2 regions of the Sphingomonas sp. SKA58 genome follow, and region 1 is predicted to be linked to the other one. Evidence: riboswitches for the same ligand, from Rfam matches in the RefSeq annotation. Region 1 holds a riboswitch; the other holds the start of a gene.
What was found. Region 1 has a riboswitch for cobalamin ahead of cobO (cob(I)yrinic acid a,c-diamide adenosyltransferase). Riboswitches for the same ligand answer to the same signal wherever they lie in the genome.
Positions count from the first base shown of each region.

Region 2: linked by a shared signal. The riboswitch ahead of SKA58_RS09140 (DUF1852 domain-containing protein) and the one ahead of cobO (cob(I)yrinic acid a,c-diamide adenosyltransferase) in region 1 are both predicted to bind cobalamin.

Region 1 is NZ_CH959306.1:1,314,223-1,318,597, forward strand. It holds gene SKA58_RS06885 (TonB-dependent siderophore receptor) at 1-1,793, shown strand, start outside; gene SKA58_RS06890 (hypothetical protein) at 1,815-2,447, shown strand; cobalamin riboswitch at 2,532-2,755, shown strand; gene cobO (cob(I)yrinic acid a,c-diamide adenosyltransferase) at 2,988-3,596, shown strand; gene SKA58_RS06900 (ABC transporter substrate-binding protein) at 3,593-4,375, opposite strand, start outside.
Region 2 is NZ_CH959306.1:1,802,052-1,806,426, reverse strand. It holds gene SKA58_RS20050 (hypothetical protein) at 1-189, opposite strand, end outside; gene SKA58_RS09145 (short-chain fatty acyl-CoA regulator family protein) at 388-1,788, shown strand; gene SKA58_RS19850 (hypothetical protein) at 1,801-1,962, shown strand; cobalamin riboswitch at 2,116-2,337, shown strand; gene SKA58_RS09140 (DUF1852 domain-containing protein) at 2,651-3,637, shown strand; gene SKA58_RS09135 (methionine synthase) at 3,666-4,375, shown strand, end outside.

The sequences.
Region 1 (4,375 bases):
GGGACACGCGGGTTGATGGCTTCACCATTCGAGGCCTGGATGCCCTGCAGTTTCGCGACGGCATGCGGGACATCTTCTCTTATTATGCGTCGATCACGTCGGACCCCTATAATTTCTCCCGCGTCGAAATTTTGCGCGGTCCCGCTTCGGTCCTGTTCGGGCAGGGTTCGATTGGCGGCCTGGTGAACCTTGTGACGAAGACGCCGAATTTCACCACAGGCGGCGAAATAAACCTCGTCTACGGCAGCTATGATCGCAAGGAAGCGCTGGGCGACGTCAACTTCGCGATCGCCGACAACCTGGCTGTCCGGTTTGTCGGGCGGGCGCGCGACTCCAACACGTTCATCGATCATGTTCCCGACGACCGCGTCATGGTCGCGCCGTCGATCCGCTGGCAACCCACGCCGGACACCGACATCATTCTGACCGGCCTGTATCAGGAGGATGATACCGGATCGACGTCGCAATTCCTGCCGATCGTCGGGACATTCCTGCCCAATCGCGTGGCGGGCGCGCAACTGGATCGCGACACATTTGTCGGGAAGGCGGGCTGGGACCGCTATGCCGGTCGTTCCTTGCAGGGCGCGGCCTTCGTCACCCATGACTTCTCGGATCAGGTGAAACTCAGCCTCAAGGCGCGCTATATCGACAGCGACCTGGAATATAACACCCATTATGCCGACAGCTATTCCAATCCCCAGGACCCCTTCTCCGTTTATGGCACTGACGGGCGGACGATCGGGCTGACCGCCGATGCCAGCGATGCGCGGATGAATGTCTTTTCCACCGACAACAATCTGCTCTTTACGTTCAACACTGGCGCCAATCTTGAGCATAAACTGCTGGTCGGCATCGACTATAGCTGGAACAAGGTGGCAAAGCGCTATGCCGGCGGGACCGAGATCGTCGACCTGTACGACATCGATTATGCCGCCTTGAAAACCTACGATCCGACTGGCCCCTTTTTGGCCGACAGCCAGAAGCAGCTGGGTATCTATGTTCAGGACCAGATGCGCTTTTTCGATCGCGTTTCGATCGTGCTGGGCGCCCGGCGGGATCGGGTAACAGGGTCATCCGGGCAGAAGGACAATGCTACCACCTTTCGCGCCGGCATCATCGGCGAAATTGGGGCCGGCTTCTCCCCTTTCTTCAGCTATACCGAGAGCTTCCTGCCGGTCGCGGGCCGTATCGACAATGGCGACGGCACCTTTGGCGATCCCTATCGCCCGCAGACCGGTAGCCAATATGAGGCCGGCATCAAATGGCAGCCTGCGCCGGGGACGCTCGTCACGGCGACGGCGTTCAAGATCAAGGAGCGCAACCGTGTGCTCTACCTCGCCGCTGGCGGCACCGCGCAATCCGGGGAACTCAACACCAAAGGGTTCGAAGTCGAGGCCAGTCACACCCTGCCGGGCGATTTCGAGTTGCTGGCCAATTATGGTTATACGAAGCTCAAGTCGGAAACGAACACCAATCTCGATTATATGCCGCGCCACACCGCATCATTTTGGACGACCAAGACCTTTGGCTTGCCGGACGAAGCCCAGCTCCGGCTGGGCGGCGGCGTCGTCCACAGCGGCAAGAGCGTATCGACCAGCGCGATCTGGTCCATTGTCACGCCATCGCGGACGACTGTCGACGCCCTGGCGGAAATCAACTGGAACAGCTGGCGCTTCGCCGTCAACGCGACAAATTTGCTGAACAACCATTATTACGCGTCCTGCCTGGCGCGCGGCGACTGTTTCATCGGCGCGCCGCGTAATGTGATGGGCACGGTCGGATTCCGCTTCTGACGAATGATGAGGAGAGAGACGATGAAAGCATGGCCGTTCGCGCTGTTGGCGCTGATGACCCTGCCGGTGAGCGCGCAGGCACATGAAATCTGGGTAGAGCGGGATGGCAATGGCCCTGCCCGCATCTATCTCGGCGAACCGGCCGAGGCCCTGCCCGAAGGCGGCGATCCGGAGTTCGAGAAGCTCAAGGCGCCCAAGCTGATCGGCGCAGCCAATGCGGCTCAGGTCCGCAAGGCCGGCTATGTCGAGGTCGCCGCGCCAGCGGGCGATGTCCGCGTTACCGACGACAGCGTGTTCGAACCCTGGGGCGAGGAGGGCAAGAAGCAAGGCGTGATCTATTATGCGCGTGCGGGCCGATCGGACACGAAGGCGGTGCTGCCGCTGGAAATCGTCCCGACGGCTGCGGGCGCGAATAGCTTTACGCTGATGCGTGAGGGTAAACCGGTCCCTGCCGCCAAGCTGCTGGCAATTTCGCCCGACAAATGGTCGAAGAGCTTCATGACGGACGGCCAAGGCCGGGTATCCCTGCCCATTTCCCTCAAGGGTCGCTATATCCTGAGCGCTACCCAGGAAGAAACGGGCGACTTGAAGCTGCGCGGCGCGCCGGTGTCCACGATCTACCATATGACGACCACCAGCTTCGTCCACGACTGATAGCGAAACAGCGGCGCGGCCTTGCGCCCGATTGCCAAGGTCGCGCCGTCCGCGCTATGGCGCGGGCGCGGACTCGCAAGATGTCCGTTAAAGATCGCGCTGGTGCCCGTCATGGGCTTAATAGGGAATATGGTGCGGCCGCGCCTTGGAGTGGCCAACGCCATGGCTGTCCCTGCAACTGTAAGCAGTGAGCGCGTCGCACGGGTTCCGGCCATCGCCGGAACGGCCACTGGACATATGCGTCCGGGAAGGCGTGCGACGGGCGATGACCTGCGAGCCAGGAGACCTGCCGGCGTGGGTCGCTCTTGCCCTTGGTCCAGGGAATGACCGGGGCGCGGAATGTCCGGCGAGCGACGACCAGGCGGCAGGGGTCGCCACGGCAGGCTGGTCGCCGGGCGTCCTGACGCGGACGCCCGGCCCGCCCAACGGTCGATCGCGCCGCGTATCGACAGATCCCTTGCCTTCGTTGCACATGCGTCGAGGACATGGGGATATGAGGTCGATCATCAGAATTTGCTCAGCCATGACAGGCTCGGTTCAGTGAAAGCGCGCACCGACGCAGAGCATCAGGAGAAGATGCGCAAGCTCAAGGTCGCTCAGGACAAGAAGATCGCGTCCAAGACGGTCGAAAAGGGCTTGGTCATTGTCCATACCGGCACTGGCAAGGGCAAGACCTCCGCTGCGCTCGGCATGGTGGTCCGCGCCATCGGCCATGGCATGAAGGTCGGTGTCATCCAGTTCGTGAAGGGGGCGATGCAGACCGGCGAAAAGGCGGTATTCGATCGCTTTCCCGATCTCGTCGAATTCAGGCCGATGGGTGAAGGCTTTACCTGGGACACGCAGGACCGCAGCCGTGACATCGCGGTTGCGCGCGCTGCTTGGGATGAAGTGAAGCGGATGATCGCCGATCCATCCTATCAGATGGTTGTCGCCGACGAACTCAACATCGTGCTGCGATACGACTATCTCCCTCTTGACGAGGTTCTGGCCGCACTGGAGGACAAGCCTGAGATGACGCATGTCATCATCACCGGCCGCAACGCGCCTCAGACCCTGATCGACGCGGCGGACCTCGTCACCGACATGACGCAGGTCAAACACCCTTTCCGCGAACAGAATGTAAAAGCGCAGCGAGGCATTGAATTTTAATGATGCTGCGCGTCGAACCGGGCGATTTGCGCCGACATGCTATGCGCGGCACGGACATAGGCGGCGCTACCGCACACTGTCCAGGCCTGTGGAATGCTGATGCGGGGAATGTCCCGCAGCGCCGGGTGATGCAGCATTTCGCTGCCCTGATCCGTCACCTTATCCGTCGCGCTTTCGACAATCAGGAAATCGGGGCGGGCCGCCACCATCTCTTCCAGGCTGACCTGCGCAAGTGCCGGCTTGCCCAGTTTCGCCGCCAGATTGGTGAGGCCCATCCGTTCCATCAGGTCGTCAACCAGCGTGCCGGTGCCCGTCATATAACCTCGTCGCTGATAATAGGCGGCAATCCGCCCGCGCCCCGTTTTCTTCAAGCTGGCCAGATCGCGTTGCATGGCCGCGATCATACGCCTTCCGCGTTCCGGATGGCCGACGGCCGTGGCGGTTTCCCCGATTGCGTCGTAAATATCAGCCAGCCGGTCCGCACTTTTAAGGTTCAGCGTCCGATAATCATGCCCCTTGAGCGCCGCCAGCGCCATGCTGCGGCTGGCGGGCATGCCCACGACCAGATCGGGATCGATCGCCAATATATGCTCGGCCGAACTGCTGAGCAGCGGCAGGCCTTGCGCCCGGGTCGCCTCGGCCGACATTTCCCGGTCGGCGGCATTGCGGGTCAGGCCGGCGATCTGGTTCCGGTCCGCCAGCGCCAGCACAAGCTGATCGGCGCACAGATTCACCGACACGATCCGCTTGGGCGCATGGCCGGCCGATCGGCCGGCGAC
Region 2 (4,375 bases), 490 kb from region 1:
TGCGATGCCGGAGGTGTCGTGCGTATGGAGGTGGATCGGCAGGTCGGTGACATCGCGCAATGCAGCGATCAACGCTCGTGCCGCTGGGGGCCGTATCAGACCAGCCATATCCGTGATCGCAAGAACCTGGCACTCGGCCTTCTTAAGATCGCTCGCTATGCCGGCATAATAGTTCAGCGAATATTTCACGCGCCGGATCGAACAGGTCGCCCGTGTAGCAGATTGCGCCCTCGGCGATCTTGCCCTTCATCATTGCTGCCTTGCCGTAGAATTCTTCATGGCTTCGCAACATCCGCATTATCTGTTACGCTAGAAATGTCTGAATGTGCGAAGATTTGCGGATGAAATGCTGCAAATTAGCAAAGTTTGCGAAGATTGGGCAGGAACATGCGGAAAGCCTTTATGGGGGTGCGGCTGCGGCGGCTGCGCGAGGAACGGAAGCTCAAGCAGGTCGACCTGGCCAATGCGCTCGGCATCTCGTCGAGCTATCTCAATCAGCTCGAACAGAACCAGCGGCCGTTGACAGTCCCAGTGCTGCTCAAGATCAACGCGGTCTTTGGCGTCGACGTCCAGCTCTTTTCAGAGGATGAGGAAGCGCGCCTCATCACCGAACTGCGTGACGCGCTGTCCGATAGCGCGGAGGCGATCTCGGTCGCGGAAATCCGCGAGCTGGCGACGAACATGCCCGCGGTGGGAAGGACGCTCATATCCCTGCACCGCCGTTATCGGGAGGCCGCCGAGCGCAGCGAAGCGATGGCTGCCCAGTTGGGAGACGATTGGATCAGCGGCGGTCCGGCACGGATGGCCTTCGAGCAAGTGCGCGACTTTTTCTATGCCCGGCACAATCATGTCAAGCCACTCGATGAAGCAGCGGAGCGAATTTATCGAGAGGCGGGTCTAGCGCCACACTCGGTCCACCCTGGACTCGTTGCTTGGCTGAAGGACCGCCACGATGTTCAGATTGTCTGGGGTGAGAGCGATACGGCTCAGCGCCGGTATGACCCCGCGACACGGACGTTGCACGTCTCGGCCCATCTACATCAGGGCCAACAGGCCTTCCAGATGGCGACCCAACTGGCATTTCTGGAACTGGGCAGCGTCATCGACCGGCTGGCCGATAACAGCCTACTGTCGGGCGACGAAGCGCGGAGACTGGCCAGGGTGGGTCTGGCCAACTATTTCGCGGGAGCACTCATCCTGCCCTATGGTGATTTCCTCGCCGCCGCCGAGGCCGAGGCCTATGATATCGAAAAGCTCGGGCGCCGGTTCGGAGTCGGCTTCGAGACGATCTGCCATCGGCTCTCGACGCTCCAACGCGCCGAGGCCCGTGGCATCCCCTTCTTCTTTGTGCGGGTCGATCGTGCCGGCAATATCTCCAAACGACAATCGGCAACCGATTTCCATTTCTCCCGTGTCGGCGGAAGCTGCCCACTGTGGAAGGTCTACGAGGCTTTCACGCAACCAGGCCGGGTCCTCCGTCAGATCGCGCAAATGCCTGACGGCCGTACTTACCTGTGGATTGCGCGAACGGTCAGCAGTGGCAACGCAGGCTTCGACGTGCCGGGCAAGACATTTGCGGTCGGACTGGGCTGCGACATTCGTCACGCCTCGCGGCTTATCTATTCGCGGGGACTGGATTTGGACGATCCAGCAGCGGCGACGCCGATCGGAGCTGGCTGCAAGGTCTGTGAACGTCCAGCGTGCCCGCAACGCGCCTTCCCTGCAATCGGGCGGGCGGTGGCGGTAGACGAGAATCGAAGCACCTTGGCCCCTTATCCCGCAGCCTGATTCGCAAGCTACATGATTGTTGAGACGGTGATGACAAGGCCCCTAATCCATCTCAAATGGCTGAACGCTCCGAACGCGATCCCCACCGGCTCGGTTTTGGCGGCCGAGCGCATTCTTGCCGATCACGCAATGCTGGCTCGCTGGCGGGAAGGCGACCGAATGGCCGAGGCCTGACCAGGAGATCGCCGCCGCCTCTAGGCTGGGGCCTCGGCCTTTCGAATTGAAAGGCGCTCCGTTTCCAACCGGAAATAGAGCGCTCAAGACTCCCCTCAGCAGAAGCATATAAAGAAATCTTTATATGTCGCTTGACAGCAGCCTCCCGATGCTGTTGAAGGAGCCTGTCGAGGTTCCCCGCTTCAGGCATGACGGCGGGGCTAAGACGGGAAGCCGGTGGTGCCCTTTGGGCAGAGTCCGGCGCTGCCCCCGCAACTGTAAGCGGCGAGTGGTGGCTCCATTTTGTGTCACTGAGCTTTTGCACGAGGCTCGGGAAGGCCGGAGCCATTGCGATGACCCGCAAGCCAGGAGACCTGCCTTCGACGGCATAACGTTCCTCGGACGGGGGTTCCTCCGGCGGATCGCGCTTGAAGCAGGCTCGTGGCATATCGCCATCCGGGCCTTCTACGTCCGGCGCGCTCTTCCTACGACCCTACCGCCCGGCAAAGCAGGTGATCGGTCGATGTCTTCAATCCTGTTTCGCTCCGTCGTCTTTCGACGAATGCGCCTGCGCGCCGTGCTGATCCTCGGCTGACGCGGCGCGCGCCCCAATCCCACACAATTCCAGAACCATGACGGACCGGTCGACGCGCTGGCCCGAAGGAGACCTCGCATGCCTGTGACTAGCGTGAAATTAGGACATTACGCCATGGCGCACCAAGACTTTGAGTTCAGCATCAGCCGTATCGCTTTCGACGAGAATTATCGTCCTGCCGAGAATACGCGCATTACGACCAACTTTGCCAACTTGGCGAGGGGGGAGAGCCGCCGGGAGAATTTGCGCAATACGTTGCGGATGATCGACAATCGATTCAACTCCCTGGCGCATTGGGACAACCCCAAAGGCGACCGATATGCGGTCGAGCTTGAGATCATTACCGCCGAAATGCGCATCGATTCAGAAGACAGCGACACCGTCTTCCCTCTGATCGAAATCCTTCAGACGACGATTATCGATAGCAAAACGGGCGAACGCATCGCCGGCATGGTGGGCAACAATTTCTCCTCTTATGTGCGAGACTATGATTTTAGCGTCGTTCTGCCGGCGTATATGCAGAGCCACCCCGATGCGGGCGCTCCGAACGATTTTGGTGACCTGCATGGAAAGCTGTTCAAGCATTTCCTGAATTCGCGCGCCTATCGCGACAATTTCGGCAAGCCGCCGGTCATATGCCTGAGCGTATCGAGCAAGGAGGTCTATCACCGGACCGCGAACGAGCACCCCATTTTAGGGATCGAGTATCGCAACGACAAATTCTCCGCGACCGACGAGTATTTCGCCAAGATGGGCATGAAGGTCCGCTACTTCATGCCGCCGAACAGCGTGGCACCCTATGCTTTCTATCATATGGGCGAACTGCTCGGCGATTACTCCAGTCTCGAGTTGGTCAGCACGATCAGCGTGATGGAGACCTTCCAGAAAATCTATCGGCCCGAGATTTACAACGCCAATTCCGCGGCGGCTGAGCATTATCAGCCTAGCTTGAAGTATCAGGACTATTCGCTCACCCGCATTGTCTATGACCGGGAGGAACGGAGCAGGCTGGCTGTCGAACAGGGGAAGTTCGCCGAGGAGTGCTTCATCAAGCCCCATCGGGCCGTGCTTGAGCAATGGTCCGCCGCTTTCGCCCTTTGATCATTCGAGAATATAAGGTCACCAATCCATGAGAATATTGTTGCCCACGTCCACCGCTGGCAGCTTGCCAAAGCCGTCCTGGCTTGCCCAGCCTGAGATACTTTGGTCGCCCTGGAAGCTGGAGGGCGAGGAACTGGTTGGGGGCAAGCAGGATGCCTTGCGCCTGGCCGTGGAAGATCAGCGCCAGGCGGGCATCACCATCGTCGGCGATGGCGAGCAGACGCGCCAGCACTTCGTCACGACGTTTGTCGAACATCTCAGCGGCGTTGATTTTGAAAAGCGCGAAACCGTCAGAATCCGCAATCGCTATGATGCAAGCGTGCCGACGGTCGTTGGCGCTGTCTCCCGTCCCAATCCGGTTTTCGTCGAGGACGCGAAGTTTCTGCGAGCACAAACCGATCAGCCGATCAAATGGACGCTGCCTGGCCCCATGACGATGATCGATACGCTCTACGACGCCCACTATAAAAGCCGCGAAAAGCTGGCATGGGAGTTCGCCAAGATCCTCAATCAGGAAGCGAGGGAGTTGGAGGCTGCGGGCGTCGACATCATCCAGTTTGACGAGCCGGCGTTCAATGTCTTCTTTGACGAGGCAAACGACTGGGGAATCGCTACTCTGGAGAAGGCGGCCGAGGGGCTAAAGTGCGAAACGGCGGTCCACATCTGCTATGGCTATGGCATCAAGGCCAATACCGACTGGAAGAAGACCCTGGGATCGGAATGGCGGCAGTATGAGAA